Regions from separate parts of the Pseudomonas sp. PME37.24/006 genome, predicted to be linked through region 1. Evidence: predicted binding sites of a transcription regulator. Region 1 holds the regulator's gene; the other holds the start of a gene.
The links. The regulator FliA, encoded in region 1, starts transcription of late flagellar genes. The targets are predictions, from matches to a motif close to CTAAAGTTTNNNNNNNNNNNGCCGNTAA.
Positions count from the first base shown of each region.

Region 2: ACZ3GY_RS22115 (methyl-accepting chemotaxis protein) is a predicted target of FliA. The motif match lies at 6,486-6,513, and genes of this name have one in related genera.

Region 1 is NZ_JBVHNL010000002.1:684,520-692,569, forward strand. It holds gene ACZ3GY_RS08700 (chemotaxis protein CheA) at 1-32, opposite strand, end outside; gene ACZ3GY_RS08705 (protein phosphatase CheZ) at 44-832, opposite strand; gene ACZ3GY_RS08710 (chemotaxis response regulator CheY) at 852-1,226, opposite strand; gene fliA (RNA polymerase sigma factor FliA) at 1,380-2,123, opposite strand; gene fleN (flagellar synthesis regulator FleN) at 2,120-2,959, opposite strand; gene flhF (flagellar biosynthesis GTPase FlhF) at 3,047-4,354, opposite strand; gene flhA (flagellar biosynthesis protein FlhA) at 4,370-6,478, opposite strand; gene sodC (superoxide dismutase [Cu-Zn] SodC) at 6,733-7,254, shown strand; gene flhB (flagellar biosynthesis protein FlhB) at 7,299-8,050, opposite strand, start outside.
Region 2 is NZ_JBVHNL010000005.1:247,809-255,858, forward strand. It holds gene ACZ3GY_RS22100 (metallophosphoesterase family protein) at 1-1,568, shown strand, start outside; gene ACZ3GY_RS22105 (NAD(P)/FAD-dependent oxidoreductase) at 1,795-3,096, opposite strand; gene ACZ3GY_RS22110 (glutamine synthetase family protein) at 3,151-4,515, opposite strand; gene ACZ3GY_RS22115 (methyl-accepting chemotaxis protein) at 4,842-6,419, opposite strand; gene ACZ3GY_RS22120 (FAD-dependent oxidoreductase) at 6,609-7,685, opposite strand; gene ACZ3GY_RS22125 (HDOD domain-containing protein) at 7,879-8,050, opposite strand, start outside.

The sequences.
Region 1 (8,050 bases):
TGGAGGATTTCTTCATCGGCGCCGAAGCTCATATGACGTGCTCCTAAAATCCCAGGCTGGACAGCAAATCGTCGACGTCGTCCTGGTTCGATGCGACGTCATCACGCTTATCGGCATGAATCTGTGGACCTTCACCATGGGACGTATTTTTTTGTTTGTTCTGCTCTACACGTAATTCATTGTGATCGTGATCGATGCCGGCGAAACGGTCGACCTGGCTGGCCATCAGCATCAGTTTCAGCAGATTGCTCTCTACCTCGGTCACCAACTGGGTGACGCGTTTGATCACCTGCCCGGTCAGATCCTGATAGTCCTGCGCCAGCAAAATGTCGTTGAGGTGCCCGGACAGTTTGCTGTTGTCACGCTGGCTGCGCGCCAAAAACAGCTCGATGCGTTTGGCCAACTCACGGAAAGCCTCAGCGCCCATTTCACGGCGCATGAAACGCCCCCAATCTTCGCTCAGAGCATCGGCTTCGCTGCTCAAATCATTGACCAGTGGTGCACTCTGCTCGACCAGATCCATGGTGCGATTGGCCGCACGCTCGGTCATGGTCACGACGTAGTTGAGCCGCTCCGTCGCGTCAGATATCTGTGAGACTTCATTGGCGTGGGGCACCCGAGGGTCAAGCTGAAAATTGACGATGGCGTTGTGCAGCTCACGCGTGAGCTTGCCGACTTCGTGGTAAAGACCACGGTCGCGCGCCTTGTTCAGTTCATTGATCAGCTGTACCGCTTCGCCAAAGTTGCCTTGTTCGAGGCTGCTTACCAGTTGGCGGGCATTGCTTTTCAGAGTCGACTCGAGGTCGGCCTCTTGAGAATCTTCGTGTTCCATAACAACCTCGCGGCAGACATCAGCCGTTGACCCGCTCGAAGATTTTTTCGATCTTTTCCTTGAGCACCTGGGCGGTGAATGGCTTGACCACGTAGCCGTTCACACCAGCCTGAGCGGCCTCGATGATCTGATCACGCTTGGCTTCTGCCGTCACCATCAACACTGGCATTTGCTTCAAGCGTTCATCCGCACGCACCGCGCGCAGCAGATCGATTCCGCTCATGCCCGGCATGTTCCAGTCGGTCACGAGGAAGTCAAAGCTGCCGCTTTGCAGCATCGGCAAGGCCGTGACGCCATCGTCGGCTTCCGCCGTATTGGTAAAGCCCAAATCACGCAAAAGATTCTTGATGATCCGGCGCATCGTCGAGAAATCATCGACGATGAGGATTTTCATGTTCTTGTCCAAGTCGACCTCCGTACAGTCCTAAAACGCCATCAGCATTCTGAAGCGCTTATAAATCGTGAAACCGGCCTGGCGGAACGCCGCAAAACTATTGCGCCCGGCTTTGCTGCGTTCACTGTGTTTTTCCAGCGCCCTGCTAATTCCTTATGCGCGCCATTCCACTAACCGTGCGCGTAAACGCGCGGCACACTGACTGTGTAATTGGCTGACCCGCGACTCACTAACTCCCAGTACCTCGCCGATTTCCTTGAGATTCAACTCCTCGTCGTAATACAGCGATAACACCAACCGCTCACGCTCCGGCAGATTGCTGATAGCGTCGGCCAGCGCTGCCTGGAAACGATTGTCTTCCAGCTCATGCGAAGGCCCTTGGAGCAAGGAGCTTGTGTCTTCCTGCAGCCCACCGCTTTCGCCTTCTTGCAACAGATCGTCGAAACTGAACAGGCGGCTACCCAAAGTGTCGCCAAGAATGCCGTAGTAATCTTCGAGACTCAATTGGAGTTCGGCAGCAACCTCCTGATCTTTAGCGTCTCTTCCCGTTCTCGCTTCAATTTTTCGGATTGCGTCGCTGACCATCCGGCTGTTGCGGTGCACCGAACGCGGCGCCCAATCACCCTTGCGCACCTCATCGAGCATCGAACCCCGGATACGGATACCCGCGAACGTCTCGAAACTGGCGCCCTTACCGGCGTCGTATTTACGCGATGCCTCAAGCAGGCCAATCATGCCGGCCTGAATAAGGTCGTCCACCTGCACATTGGCAGGCAGACGCGCCAACAGGTGGTAGGCGATGCGTTTGACCAATGGCGCGTAACGTTCAATCAACTGATGCTGTGAATCTCGTGCTGTTGCCTTGCTGTACATACGGAGTCCAGAGGCTGTCGTCATACAGCCGTGTCTGCAGTCGGTTGTTGCACCAGGCGTTCAACGAAAAATTCCAGGTGGCCTCGCGGGTTGGCCGGCAATGGCCACGCATCAACCTTCTGGGCAATCGCCTTGAACGCCAGCGCGCACTTCGAACGAGGGAACGCCTCATATACCGCACGCTGTTTCTGTACGGCCTTGCGTACCGATTCGTCATAAGGCACTGCGCCCACGTACTGCAGCGCAACATCCAGAAAACGGTCGGTCACCTTGGTCAGCTTAGCAAACAGATTACGACCCTCTTGCGGGCTATGCGCCATATTGGCAAGCACCCGGAAACGGTTCATGCCGTGGTCTCGATTGAGCAGCTTGATCAGCGCGTAAGCGTCGGTGATCGAGGTCGGCTCGTCACATACCACCACCAGCACTTCCTGCGCAGCACGTACGAAGCTCACCACCGAGTCGCCGATGCCCGCGGCGGTGTCCACGATCAGTACATCGAGGTTGTCGCTGATATCACTGAAAGCCTGGATCAGACCAGCATGCTGCATGGGCGTAAGCTGCACCATGCTCTGAGTACCGGAGGCCGCCGGCACGACACGAATGCCACCCGGACCCTGCAGGACAACATCGCGAAGCTCGCACTGGCCGTCGATGACGTCAGCCAGGGTGCGCTTGGCCGTCAGGCCGAGCAATACATCGACGTTGGCCAGCCCCAGGTCAGCATCCATGAGCATGACGCGCCGACCGAGATCCGCCAGCGCCAACGACAAATTCACCGACACATTGGTCTTGCCAACGCCGCCCTTGCCGCCGGTCACCGCGATCACCTGTACGGGATGCATACCCATGTTATCTATACACCTTGTCTAACTTCGCTTTAGAGCCACATGGCCATTGTGCGCTGCTGGAACGACCACAGCCAGCGCTTCGCCACACCTGCATGATCATCCTGCGCGTCGTGCCGGGTCTTGGTACAACCCGGCAAACATATCGGCCATCGTATCCTCACTCGGTTCATCCGGAGCCTGCAGGCCTACAGCACGGCTGACCAACTGATGGCTGCGCGGCACATGTACATCGTCCGGAATTCGCGGGCCGTCTGCCAGATAGGCTACCGGTAGACGGTGGCTAATAGCCAGACCCAATACCTCTCCCATGCTGGTTGCCTCATCCAGTTTACTCAGAATGCAGCCGGCCAGCCCACAGCGCTTGTAACTGTGATACGCCGCCTTGAGCACTTGCGCCTGGCTGGTTGCAGCCAGCACCAGATAATTGCGGGCGTTGATGCCTCGGCTTGCCAGGGTCTCCAATTGCATACGCAGCGCTGGGTCATTGGCTGGCAGGCCGGCAGTATCGATGAGAACCACTCGCTTGCGCACCAACGGCGCCAGCGCCTGAGTCAATGACTGACCTGGATCAACGTGGGTCACGGAAACGCCAAGGATACGGCCCAGCGTTTTGAGCTGCTCCTGAGCACCGATACGGTAGCTGTCCATACTCACCAGCGCGATATTCGCAGCGCCGTACTTGAGTACGTAGCGTGCCGCGAGCTTGGCCAGGGTGGTGGTCTTGCCCATGCCAGCCGGGCCGACCAGGGCGATCATACCGCCCTCCTCCATCGGCTCTTGCTTGGGCGTCTGAATCGAGTGTGCCAGGTGCGCCAGCACCATACGCCAAGCCTGGCGTTGATCGCTCAGCGAGGCAACGCGCTCAAGCAGTGTGCGTGCCAGCTCAGCCGGCAAACCCATGCGCTGCAGGCGGCGCCACAGGGCGGCCTGCTGTGGGCGGCGGCTCTGCATCTGCCCCCAGGCCATGGAACCCATCTGCATTTCGATCAGCTCACGCAAGCCATGCAATTCGGAGCGCATGGATTCCAGGGCAGACTGGTCGACCGAAGCCGAGGCCGGCTTCTTCTGCTGACGCTCAAGTACGGCGTCCAGGCTGTCGGCTGGTGCCACGCTCGGCGCTTCGGCGAACAGCTGACGATCCTTACCGGCATCGAGCTGCGCACGGGTGCTCAGCTCGGCCTGAGCGGAGGCGATGCGCGACTGCGTCTTGCGCAGCTCGGCCTCCAGGGCCGGATTCGGTTGCCGCGCCGGAGCGGGTTGAACCTGATAATCGAGTGCGGCCGTCAACTCCACGCCACCTGCCACGCGGCGGTTACCGATGATGGTCGCATCAGCGCCCAGCTCATCACGAACCAGCTTCATGGCTTGGCGCATATCGGCGGCAAAAAAGCGTTTGACCTGCATGGCCCGTACCCTCGATTAGTTCTGCCCCACCGTCGCAACGATGGTGACCTGCTTGTTGTCCGGAATTTCCTGGTACGCCAGAACATGCATGCTCGGGACGGCCAACCGGGCGAAACGCGAGAGCATTCCCCGAACCGGCCCGGCCGCCAGCAGAATCACCGGCTTGCCAAGCATCTCCTGACGCTGCGCTGCTTCCACCAGGGAACGTTGCAGCTTCTCGGCCATGCCAGGCTCCAGGAGGATGCCATCCTCGGAGCCTTGACCGGCCTTCTGAAGACTATTTAGCAATATCTGTTCCAACCTTGGTTCAAGGGTGATCACAGGCAGCTCCGGCTCTAGTCCCACGATGTTTTGCACGATTGCGCGAGCCAGCGAGACGCGTACTGCGGCAACCATGGCGGCGGGATCTTGACTCCTCGGGGCGACGTTAGCGATGGCTTCGGCGATGGTACGGATGTCGCGTACCGGCACCTGCTCCTGCAACAGTGCTTGCAGAACCTTGAGCAGGGTCGACAGCGAGATCAGGCCGGGAACCAGCTCTTCTGCCAGTTTTGGCGAGCTTTTCGCCAACAATTGCATCAATTGCTGGACTTCTTCGTGGCCTAGCAGCTCGTGGGCATGCTTGTGCAGAATCTGATTGAGGTGGGTGGCGACTACGGTACTGGCGTCCACCACGGTGTAACCAAGGGACTGCGCCTGATCGCGCTGGCCTGGATCGATCCACACAGCTTCCAGACCGAACGCCGGATCTTTGGCGGCCACGCCGTTGAGGGTGCCAAACACCTGGCCCGGGTTGATCGCCAGCTCGCGATCCGGATACACCTCGGCCTCGGCGACGCTGACCCCCATCAAGGTCAGGCGATAAGCGTTAGGCTGCAGATCCAGGTTGTCGCGAATGTGCACGGACGGCATCAGGAAGCCCATCTCCTGAGAGAGCTTCTTGCGTACGCCCTTGATCCGCGCCAGCAGCTGCCCGCCCTGGTTGCGGTCGACCAGCGGAATCAGCCGGTAACCGACTTCCAGGCCGACCATGTCGACCGGCATCACGTCATCCCAGCCCAGTTCCTTGACTTCCTGAGCGCGCTGAGCGGGAAGTAGCTCCTGCTGACGCTGTACTTCTTGGACTTCGACTTCCTTGGTCTTGCGCTGCTTGTTGGCGATCCAGTAGGCAGCGCCAGCGGCGACCAGACCCAAGCTGATGAAGGACATGTGCGGCATGCCGGGCACCAGGCCCATGGCGATCATGATCGCCGCCGACACAGCCAGCGCGCGTGGCGAAGCGAACATCTGACGATTGACCTGGGCGCCCATGTCTTCGGAGCTGGAAACCCGGGTCACCATGATCGCTGCGGCAGTCGACAGCAGCAGCGACGGGATCTGCGCCACCAGGCCGTCACCGATGGTCAGCAGGGTGTAGATGCGGCCAGCATCGCCGAAGCTCAGGCCGTGCTGCAGCATGCCTATGGCAATGCCACCGATCAGGTTGATGAATAGAATCAGCAAGCCGGCGACGGCGTCACCGCGTACGAACTTGCTGGCACCGTCCATGGAGCCGTAGAAATCGGCCTCCTGAGCGACCTCGGTACGGCGCTTCTTGGCTTCGACTTGGTCGATGAGGCCGGCATTGAGGTCGGCGTCGATAGCCATTTGCTTACCGGGCATGGCGTCCAGGGTGAAACGTGCGCTCACTTCGGAGATACGCCCGGCACCCTTGGTGACCACCACGAAGTTGATGATCATGAGGATCGCGAACACTACGATACCGACCACGTAGTTGCCGCCGATCACCACTTCGCCGAAGGCCTGAATCACCTTACCAGCGGCGTCGTGACCATCCTGCCCGTTCAGTAGCACCACCCGTGTGGAGGCAACGTTGAGCGCCAGGCGAAGCAGGGTCGCGGCCAAAAGGATGGTCGGGAACACCGCGAAATCCAACGGCCGCAGGGCGTAGATCGCCACCAGCAGCACGACGATCGACAGCGCGATGCTGAAGGTGAACAACACGTCGAGCAGGAATGGCGGGATCGGCAACATGACCATGGCAAGCATGATCAGCAGCATCAACGGAATACCAAGATTGCCGTCGCGCAACCCGGACAGGTTGCTGCGAACGTTGCCAATCATTTGTGCGCGATCTACTGCCACGTGGTTACCCCGGATTATTCAATCTTTTGACGCCTAAACGCCCTTGCTGCCGGTGTTTGCAAGAACCTTTCCAACTCTTCGAAAAGTGCGAAATACCTAGACTGCAGAGCCAATCAGGACTGCCATAACCACCCCGGAGCGAGACGAAAACACGAACCCCGTCGGCAAACCCGAGTCCACACCCTGTGGGCGACGGTTTTGCCCGCGGATTTTCCATCCTCGAGGAGTCATGTATGAAACGCTGGATGATGGCCGCATTGGCCAGTTGCTGCGCTGCAAGCCTGCAAGCCGCCGACCTGACGGTCGACCTCAACGCCGTAGACGCCAAAGGTGTCGGCACTTCGGTTGGCAAGGTGGTGATCAGCCAAAGTCCTTATGGCGTGGTTTTCACGCCGGAGCTGCACGACCTGGAACCCGGCGTGCACGGCTTTCACGTACACGGTAAACCCAGCTGCGATCCGGCCCCTAAAGACGGTCAACCCTCAGCAGCCGAGGCGGCTGGTGGCCACTGGGATCCACAGAACACCGGTAAACACGACCTCCCGTGGGGTGACGGCCATCTGGGCGATCTCCCTGCCCTGCTGGTCACCGCAGACGGCAAGGCTAATCAGCCGGTGCTGGCACCTCGAATCAAGAGCGTGGACGAGCTGAAGAATCTGGCCCTGATGGTTCATGCCGGTGGCGACAACCATGCCGACCACCCGAAACCGCTAGGCGGTGGTGGCGCTCGCGTGGCCTGTGGCGTGATCAAGTAATACCGCAGACGCACATCGCAGAACGCGGTTCTCGATGTGCGCGCTTACTCGTCGCGACGTAGATCTGGTGGGATGGGCAGATCCTTGAGCGGTACCGGGCGCTTGCCCTTGCCAGCCTGGTACTGACGGATCTGATAGACGTACGCCAGCACCTGGGCGACGGCCAGATAGAGCCCTGCGGGGATTTCCTGGTCGAGCTCGGTGGTGTGATAAATCGAGCGCGCCAGCGCAGGTGATTCCAGCAGCATGACCTTGTGCTCCTGGGCGATCTCGCGGATCTTCAATGCGGTGAAATCACTGCCCTTGGCGAGCAGCATGGGCGCCTGCCCCTTCTCGGGGTCGTATTTCAGGGCCACCGCGAAGTGGGTTGGGTTGGTGATCACCACATCGGCTTGCGGCACGGCCTGCATCATGCGGCGTTGTGTCATTTCGTGCTGCAGCTGACGAATCCGTTGCTTGACCTCGGGCTTGCCCTCGCTGTCCTTGTACTCGTCCCGAACCTCCTGCTTGGTCATCATCAGCTTCTGCTTGTTGTCCCACAGCTGAAACGGAACATCGACGGCCGCGATCAGGATCAATCCAAAGGACATCCACAGCGCACTCCACCCCACCACTTCCGCCGAATGCATGATGGCCGACTCAATCGGCTCATTGGCGATCGCCAGCAGATCGTCCCGATCCATCGACAGCACCACCAGCGCGACCAGCAGGATCAGGATGAACTTGGCCAGCGCCTTGAGCAGCTCGATCAGCGCCTTCATCGAGAACATGCGCTTGAGCCCGGCCAGCGGGTTCA
Region 2 (8,050 bases), on a different contig from region 1:
ACGGCTCCTGCCGCAAGCCTCATCACCCGTCCAAAGATGGCCTGCTCTGCGCTGATCGCCTGCTGGCCACCGCCCACGCACCGCACGAGCGCCCCGCTCTGCTGATGCACAGCGGCGATCAGGTGTACGCCGATGACGTCGCCGGGCCGATGTTGCGTGCCGTCCACACGCTGATCGAACGCCTGGGCCTGTATCACGAGAAACTCGAGGGCGCGGTGGTCGAAGACAGCGCCGATCTCTACGTGCACCCGGCCAGTTACTACCATCGTGCCGATCTGCTGCCCGCACTGAAGACCAACGAAACGCTGCGCGAGCGCTTCTTCGGTGGTACCGAAAAGCCCATCTTCACCAGCAGCAACGCCGACAACCACTTGGTGACCCTGGCCGAGGTGCTGGCCATGTACCTGCTGGTCTGGTCGCCGACGCCCTGGACACTGATCGACCTCGACCAGCCGGAACTGAGCGAAGAAGACGCCGAGCGCTACCGCACGGAACAGGCTTGCATTGAGGCCTTCGTCGCCAACCTGGGTCAGGTTGCCCGTGTTCTGGCGCACCTGCCGAACCTGATGATCTTCGACGATCACGACGTGACCGATGACTGGAACCTCTCCGCGCAATGGGAAGAAACCGCTTACGGCCATCCCTTCTCCAAGCGCATCATCGGCAACGCGCTGATTGGCTATCTGTTGTGTCAGGGCTGGGGTAACAATCCCGACGCCTTCGCCGAGCCAATGGCCAATATCAGCGCCCTGTGCGAGCAGGCCAGGGAACGAGGCTTCGGCAGCCCGGCGCAGGATCGCCTGATCGACGAGCTGATGGCATTCCAGCAATGGCACTACGTGCTGCCCAGCACACCGGCGCTGCTGGTACTCGACACACGCACCCGACGTTGGCGCAGCGAGCGCAATATCAAACGCCCCTCCGGGTTGCTCGACTGGGAAGCCCTGAGCGAATTCCAGCAGGATCTGCTCGACCACCCCTCGGCGATCATCGTCTCGCCGGCGCCGATGTTCGGCGTCAAGCTGATCGAAGCGGTGCAGCGGGTATTCAGCTGGGCCGGCCACCCGTTGATGGTCGATGCGGAAAACTGGATGGCCCATCGCGGCGCTGCCAGCGTGATGATGAACATCTTCCGTCACTCGCGTACGCCACGGGACTACGTGGTGCTCTCAGGCGACGTGCACTACTCGTTCTTTTACGAGGTCAAGGTACGCCAACGGCGCAATGGGCCGACCGTCTGGCAGATCACCAGCAGCGGCGTGAAGAACGAATTTCCACGACGCCTGCTGGATACGTTCGACCGCCTCAACCGCTGGCTGTATGCACCCTGGTCGCCCCTCAATTGGCTGACCAAACGCCGCCGCATGCAGGTGTTCCCGCACATTCCCAAGCAGAGCAAGGCAGGCGAGCGTTTGTGGAATTCCGCCGGCCTCGGTCAGGTGCTGTTCAACGCCGAAGGCCAGCCCAGCCGCGTGTTCCAACACAACGCCGACGGCTCGCCGCGCACCGAATTCATCGATGACCGCGACGAAGTACCGGAGCCGCACGAAGAGCCTAAACGCGCGTGAAGCCATCAATCCTGTAGGAGCCCCGACCTCGGGGCGAAGCGATAGCAGCCATCCAGAAAAATAGCGGCGTGACCACCATTCGCCGCGGGGGCGCGGCTCCTACAGGGTCGTGTGAATCCTCAGATCCGTAGGAGCCCCGACCTCGGGGCGAGCCGATTGCGGCCATCCTGCAAAAGCGGCGTCCATACCCACCATTCGCCGCGCGACGCGGCTCTTAGCGTATCGTCTAGCGCAGCTTCTCCAGCAGTTGGTAGTACCACATGCCCAGCGCCAGCATCGGGTTGCCGAACACGTCGCCCATCGGCACCTTGATGTGCGAACAGCCGGCAAAGGTCTCGAAACGCGCCAGCTCACCGCTCATGGCTTCGGCCATGATCTCGCCCATCACGTGGCTGGTGGCGATGCCGTGGCCGGAGTAGCCCTGGCAGTACCAGACATTGGGTGACAGCTTGCCCAACTGCGGGATGCGGTTGACCACGATGCCCATGGCGCAGCTCCACTGGAACTCGATGGGCACGCCTTTCAGGCTCGGAAAGGTACGTTCAATGCCGGGCCGCAACTCGGCCGCGATATCACGCGAGTCGCGCCCGGAGTAGTTGGCGCCGCCGCCGAATAGCAGGCGCCCATCGGCGGTCAGGCGGTAGTAATCGAGCACGAAGCGGCAGTCGTAGACGGCCAGATCCTGAGGATTGATCTGCGCAGCCAGTTCGCCCAGCGGCGCGGTGGTAACGATGCCGCCCATGGCCGGGAAGATCATGCCCTTGAGCTTTTCCGGCTCCAGCTTGTGGTACACGTCGCCGGCCAGCATTACCTGATTGGCGACCACCCGCCCCTCGGCCGTGACCAGCGTCGGCGTGGCGCCGTGGACGATCTCCAGCACCGGCGAGTGCTCGAAAATCAGCGCGCCCAGGCTGTGTGCCGCCCGCGCTTCGCCCAGACACAAGTTCAGCGGATGCAGGTGCAAGTTGCGGGTGTTCTTCAGCGCACCGAGGTACAGGTCGCTGGCCAGGTGGGCGCGTACGCCGCTGGTGTCCAGCAAGGTCAAGTCCGCCTCCATGCCACGGCGCAGCGCTTCGTCGTGGGAGGCACGCAGTTCATTGAGGTGGGCGGGTTTCATCGCCGCGTGCAGGTGGCCGTGCTTGAGGTCGCAGGCGATGCCGTAGCGACGCACCCGTTGCTCGATGATGTCATGGCCGCGCCAGCGCAGGTTCCAGATGAAGTCGTCGACCTCATCGCCCAGCCGCTTGCGCATCTGCTTGGTCATGGCGGTGTCGCCCGACAGGCTGCCGGTGACCTGCCCGCCATTGCGGCCGCTGGCGCCCCAGCCGATGCGGTTGGCTTCCACCACGGCGATCTTGAGGCCACGCTCGGCCAGTTCGACCGCAGTGGCTACGCCAGTGAACCCACCGCCGATGATCGCCACATCGACCCGCACCTCACCCTGCACGCTCGGGTAGTCGCTTTCCTGGTCGATGCTCGCGCTGTAATAGGATGGGCTGCGCTCGGCTGCCGTAGCCATGTCTTTCATGTCAGTTCCTTAGCGGCCCGCCTGAGCGCGCCACGATAATCATGTTGTGCACGTTCACGCCTGAGTCAGGTACCAGCGCCAATCCTGCTCGCCGACTTCACCCATGAAGCGGCGCTGCTCCTCGCGCTTGACCGCCAGGTACACGTGCAGAAACTCCGCACCCAGGACCTCTGGCGCCCAGGTCGAAGCTTGCAGCGCGGACAGCGAGGTGAGCCAGTCGGTGGGTAGCAGGGTCTTGGCCTGGGCATAGCCGTTGCCTTCGATGGGCTCGCCGGGGTCCAGCTCCTCGCGGATACCCCGGTGGATACCGGCAAGGATCGCCGCAGCGGCCAGATAAGGGTTGGCGTCGGCGCCGCAGATGCGGTGCTCGATATGCCGCGTGAACGCCGGGCCACCCGGCACGCGCAGGCTGACGGTGCGGTTATCCACACCCCAGGTCGGCGCCAGCGGTGCGTAGCTGTTGGCCTGGAAACGCCGGTAGGAGTTGGCGTTGGGGCAGAACAGCAGCAGCGAGTCGAGCAGGCTGGCGAGCATGCCACCCACCGCGTAACGCAGCAGCGGCGTACCCGCAGGCGCCTCGCTGGCAAACAGGTTGCGGCCCGAGGCGTCGTTCAGGCTGACATGCATGTGCATGCCGGTGCCTGCCAGGTGATCGAACGGTTTGGCCATGAAGCAGGCCTGCATGCCATGCCGGTGAGCCACGCCCTTGACCAGGCGCTTGTAACGCACCGCCTGATCCATGGCCTGCAACGCATCGCCATGCTCCAGGGTGATTTCCACCTGCCCCGGCGCGTACTCGGAAATCGCGGTGCGGGCGGGGATGCCCTGAGCCTTGCACGCGGCATACAAGTCAGCGAGAAACGGCTCGATCTGCTCCAGCTCGCGCAGGCCATAGACCTGGGTATTGCGCGGCCGCCCGCCATCGGCATCCAGGGCCGGCTGCGGGTGGCCGTGGGCGTCGCGCTCGGCATCGAGCAGGTAGAACTCCAGCTCGCAGGCCATCACCGGGTAAAATCCCTCGGCCTGCAGCCGCTCGATCACCTGCACCAACACATGGCGCGGGTCGGCGATGCTGGCCGGCATGCCCTCCTGCGGGTGCATGCTGACCTGCACCGCCGCGGTGGGGATCAGCCGCCAGGGCAGGCGCACCAGGCTACCGGCCAGAGGGTAGGCACGGCAATCAATGTCGCCGACGTCCCAGACCAGCCCGGAATCCTCCACGTCATCACCGTTGATGCTCAGGCCGAGGATGGTGCTCGGCAGTGGTCGCCCGCTGCGGTAAACGGCGAGCAGTTCGTCACGGTGCAACAGCTTGCCGCGTGGCACGCCGTTGGCGTCGATGATGAACAGTTCGAACAGTTCGATATCGGGGTTTTGCGCGAGGAAATCCTCGGCGTCTTGCAGCGGAGCGAATTGCATGATGACTTCTCATATAGCCATGGGCGACCGTCACGGGTGACCCGGATCGAATTATCGGCTGCATGGGCAGCCCGGCATCATAGCGAAGCGAGAAGAACATCCGGCGGGCGGGCGTGGCGGCAATGCCAGAGGGCCCAGAAGGTGAGCGTCTGTGGCAGCGCCGTGGGTTCGGGCGCCCGCCCCCGCGAGTGCAAGGCAGGCAGAACGATGACAGGGGCTGAACTGCAAAGCGGGCTAGACATGTCAACGAGGCTCGCACGCGGCAATAGTCGCGTTAAATCGTTATTACTGCACCTTCAGATAGCCACATGCTAAACAATCACCTTTCAAGGCTCCGGCTTGTAACCCAGCCGTAAACCGCCCCAGTGCTTGCCCTGCACATGGATCGGTACGGACAGGTCGTGCATCAGCTCGCCGGTGTCACGCATGTAAGTCTGTAGCAGCACGCGCTGCTTGTGGCTGCCGCAGCGGATGCCGGTACGGTCGTTGAACAGCCGCTTGCTGCGGCTCTTCACGGTATCCACGGCGCGATCACCGGTGGGCGGATGGTTGAACGCCTCGTTGTGGGTCGGCACATAGCCTTCCGGGGTGGTGGAAATGGCGAACACCAGGCCTTCGTGGCGCTTGAGCAGCGGCTCTTGGAGGATAGGCAAGACCTGATCCGCATAGCCGTCGAAACGGGTCTTGAACTTGGCCGGAAAGCTATTGGGGATCGGCTGGTACTGGCGGTCGAACAAATCCGCCAGGCTGATACGTCCGGCCTGAATATCGGCCTCGAACTGCCGACCAATCGCCGCAGCGCCTTCCAGCGCGAGGTCGTAAATGCGTTGGTGGTAACTGTCCAGGCCGACACTGGCGAGCCGCTCACTGACGGTTTCCGCCTGACCGACCAACTGCTCGGCCGCCTTGCCCAACTGGCGGGTCTGGTCTTCGCTGCTGCGCACATCACCGCGCAACTGCTCGACCGCCACCAGCAGCTCGGCCAGGTGTTCGTGGTTGCTCGCCGTACCGGCACTGATCTGCGCTACCTGGGTGTCCACATCGGCCGCTAGGTCGGCGATACCGCGCAATTGCTCGCCGGTGAATTCGATCTGCCGGGCGGCCGCTTCCAGCTCATCAGCCTGGCGCTGGATATGGCTGACCACCGCCGTGCTCTGCTGGCGGATATCGGCGACCATCTGCCCGACTTCACCGGTGGCGGTGGCGGTACGACCGGCCAAGTTGCGCACCTCATCGGCGACCACTGCAAAACCGCGGCCCTGCTCGCCGGCACGGGCGGCCTCGATGGCGGCGTTGAGCGCCAGCAAGTTGGTCTGGCTGGCGATGGACTGGATCACCTGGGTGACCTGCTCGATCTGCTCGGTACGGGCGCTGAGCCCGTCGATCAGCTCGCGGCTGGCAGCGGTCTGTGCACTCAGTTGCTGCATGCGGCTGATCGCCTGCTGTAGCTCGGCCTGGCCGCTGGCACTGCTGGTACGCACGGTTTGCGCGGCGCCCAGTGTCTGGCCGGCGAGTTCGGCATTGCTCTGCTCGGTGCGAGTCACGGCATGGGCACCTTCGCCGATCTGCTCGACCGCGGCCAACTGCGACTGCAGCTTGCCGGCCAGCTGCTGCACAGTGAAGGCCACCTGAGCTGCCGACAGGGCGTTATGACAAGTGTGTTGCGACAGGCTCCGGCTCAGTTCATCCAGCGAGGCTGCTGGCGCGGCGTCGGCGGGCGGCTCAGCAGCCTTGCGCCAGGGCCCGAACCACGGCCACAGCGCCAGCAACAGCAGCGCAATGGCGCCAAGATAGGGCGGCAGATGCACCTGCTGCCAGACCACCAGCAACGCGAGCAAGCCGAGCACGTGCAGGGCCAATGCCAGCCGGTCATGCGTAAAACCAGAACCCATGGCGAACCTCATTATTTTTATAGTGCCGGGATGTCGGGCGCAGCGGGCGCGCCGGCAAGGGCCGAGCCTTGTTTAAGCTCATCGGCAGCGCGGGGCGTATCTGTAGAGGCGCGGCAGCCGCCCAACCGAGTTGACCACCTCATCATGCGCCGGGCTATGGCACTTTGGTAGCAGAGGGTCGGCCGCTTGGGGGAATGCAGGTCAGCGCTTGAGGCTGTGGCGTTTGACGAAGGCGCGGTCGAAGTAGTCCTTGCAGCGCCCGTAGAACTGCCCGCCGGCGCTCCACTGGCGCCAGCCGAACAAGGCGCCGCCATCACCACTGGCCAGCAACAGCGGGCGCTGGCCGCTGGTTTTGAGGTCACGCAGCGGCCCGCCACGCAGCGCGGCGCTCAGGTTGGCGGCCAGCACCGGCACCTGGCGCATGGAATACAGGCCGCTCTTGCGCACGCCAGGCAGGTTGGCGCAATCGCCCACGGCGAATATCTGCGGGTGGGAATGGCTCTGCAGAGTCGGCGCGGTGTGCACGAAGCCATCGCCATCGCAGCTCAGGCCGCTGTCGGCGATCCATGGGAACGCCTGGGCGCCACTGGCCAGCAGCAGCCGGCCGCCGCGCCACACCGCCGCGTCGCCACTGATCAGGCAATCGCCGTCGATGCGGCTGATCGGGCAATGCTCGCGCACCTGCACCCGGCGCATGCGCAGATGGCCCCAGGCGCGCATCCGCAAACCGGCACAGTGGCCGGCCAGCAGCGGTTCGCCACAGAACAGCGCCAGCTGCGGTACCTGATCGGCCAGCGCCAGGGCCATTTCCACGCCCGCCACGCCGCCACCGAGAATCGCCAACGGCTGGGGATCACGCTGCCAGGCCTGCCAGCCGGCGATGAAGCTGTCCACCGGCTTGACCGCCAGCACGTCCATCGCGTCGCCCTCGCGGGGCGGACAGGCGACCCGGTCGCCGGTATTCAGCGACAGCCAGTTGCTCTGCAGCACGCGACCATCGCCCAGGCTCAATTGCCGCGTGGCGGCATCCAGCGTCGTCACCGGCGCGACGATCAGCTCGACCTGGGCGGCCTGGCACAACGCGGTCAGCTCGATCTGGCAGTCTCCGGCGCCATAACGCCCCGCCACCAAACCGGGCAACATACCGGCATGCCAGGTGTGCTCGGCGCTGGCCACCAGGCCGATGCGACCCGCCGGCCGCTCGATCAGCGCCCAGCGCCGCAGAACCCCGAGATGGGCCGGGCCTGCGCCTACCAGCAACAGATCGTAGTCAGTCATCTACACCGATATCCTTGTGAGCCTGAGCAGAGCGGCGCGGGCCGCCCAGCGGAAAGCAGAACGAGCTTTGACCGAAACACGCGCGGAATGATCCGCGTTCCCCGAGCATGGCGGCAGCAGGTCGTTTCGAGCAAGAGAAGAGACGCTTGAGGCAGGCTTTCGACACATTTTTGCGGCGTGATTTATGCCGAGATCACGCCACAGACGCCTGAGCAGGCAGGCGCTCGAGCACTCCGAGGTCGAGGCGCAGCAGGCGCACGCAGCGGGCCTCGCGCAGCTCGCTGGGGCTTTGCGAGGCACCGAGAGCGACCACCTGCCCAGCGAGGTTGAGCACCAGCGCTTCGCGGGAGAACACCCCGCTGTTG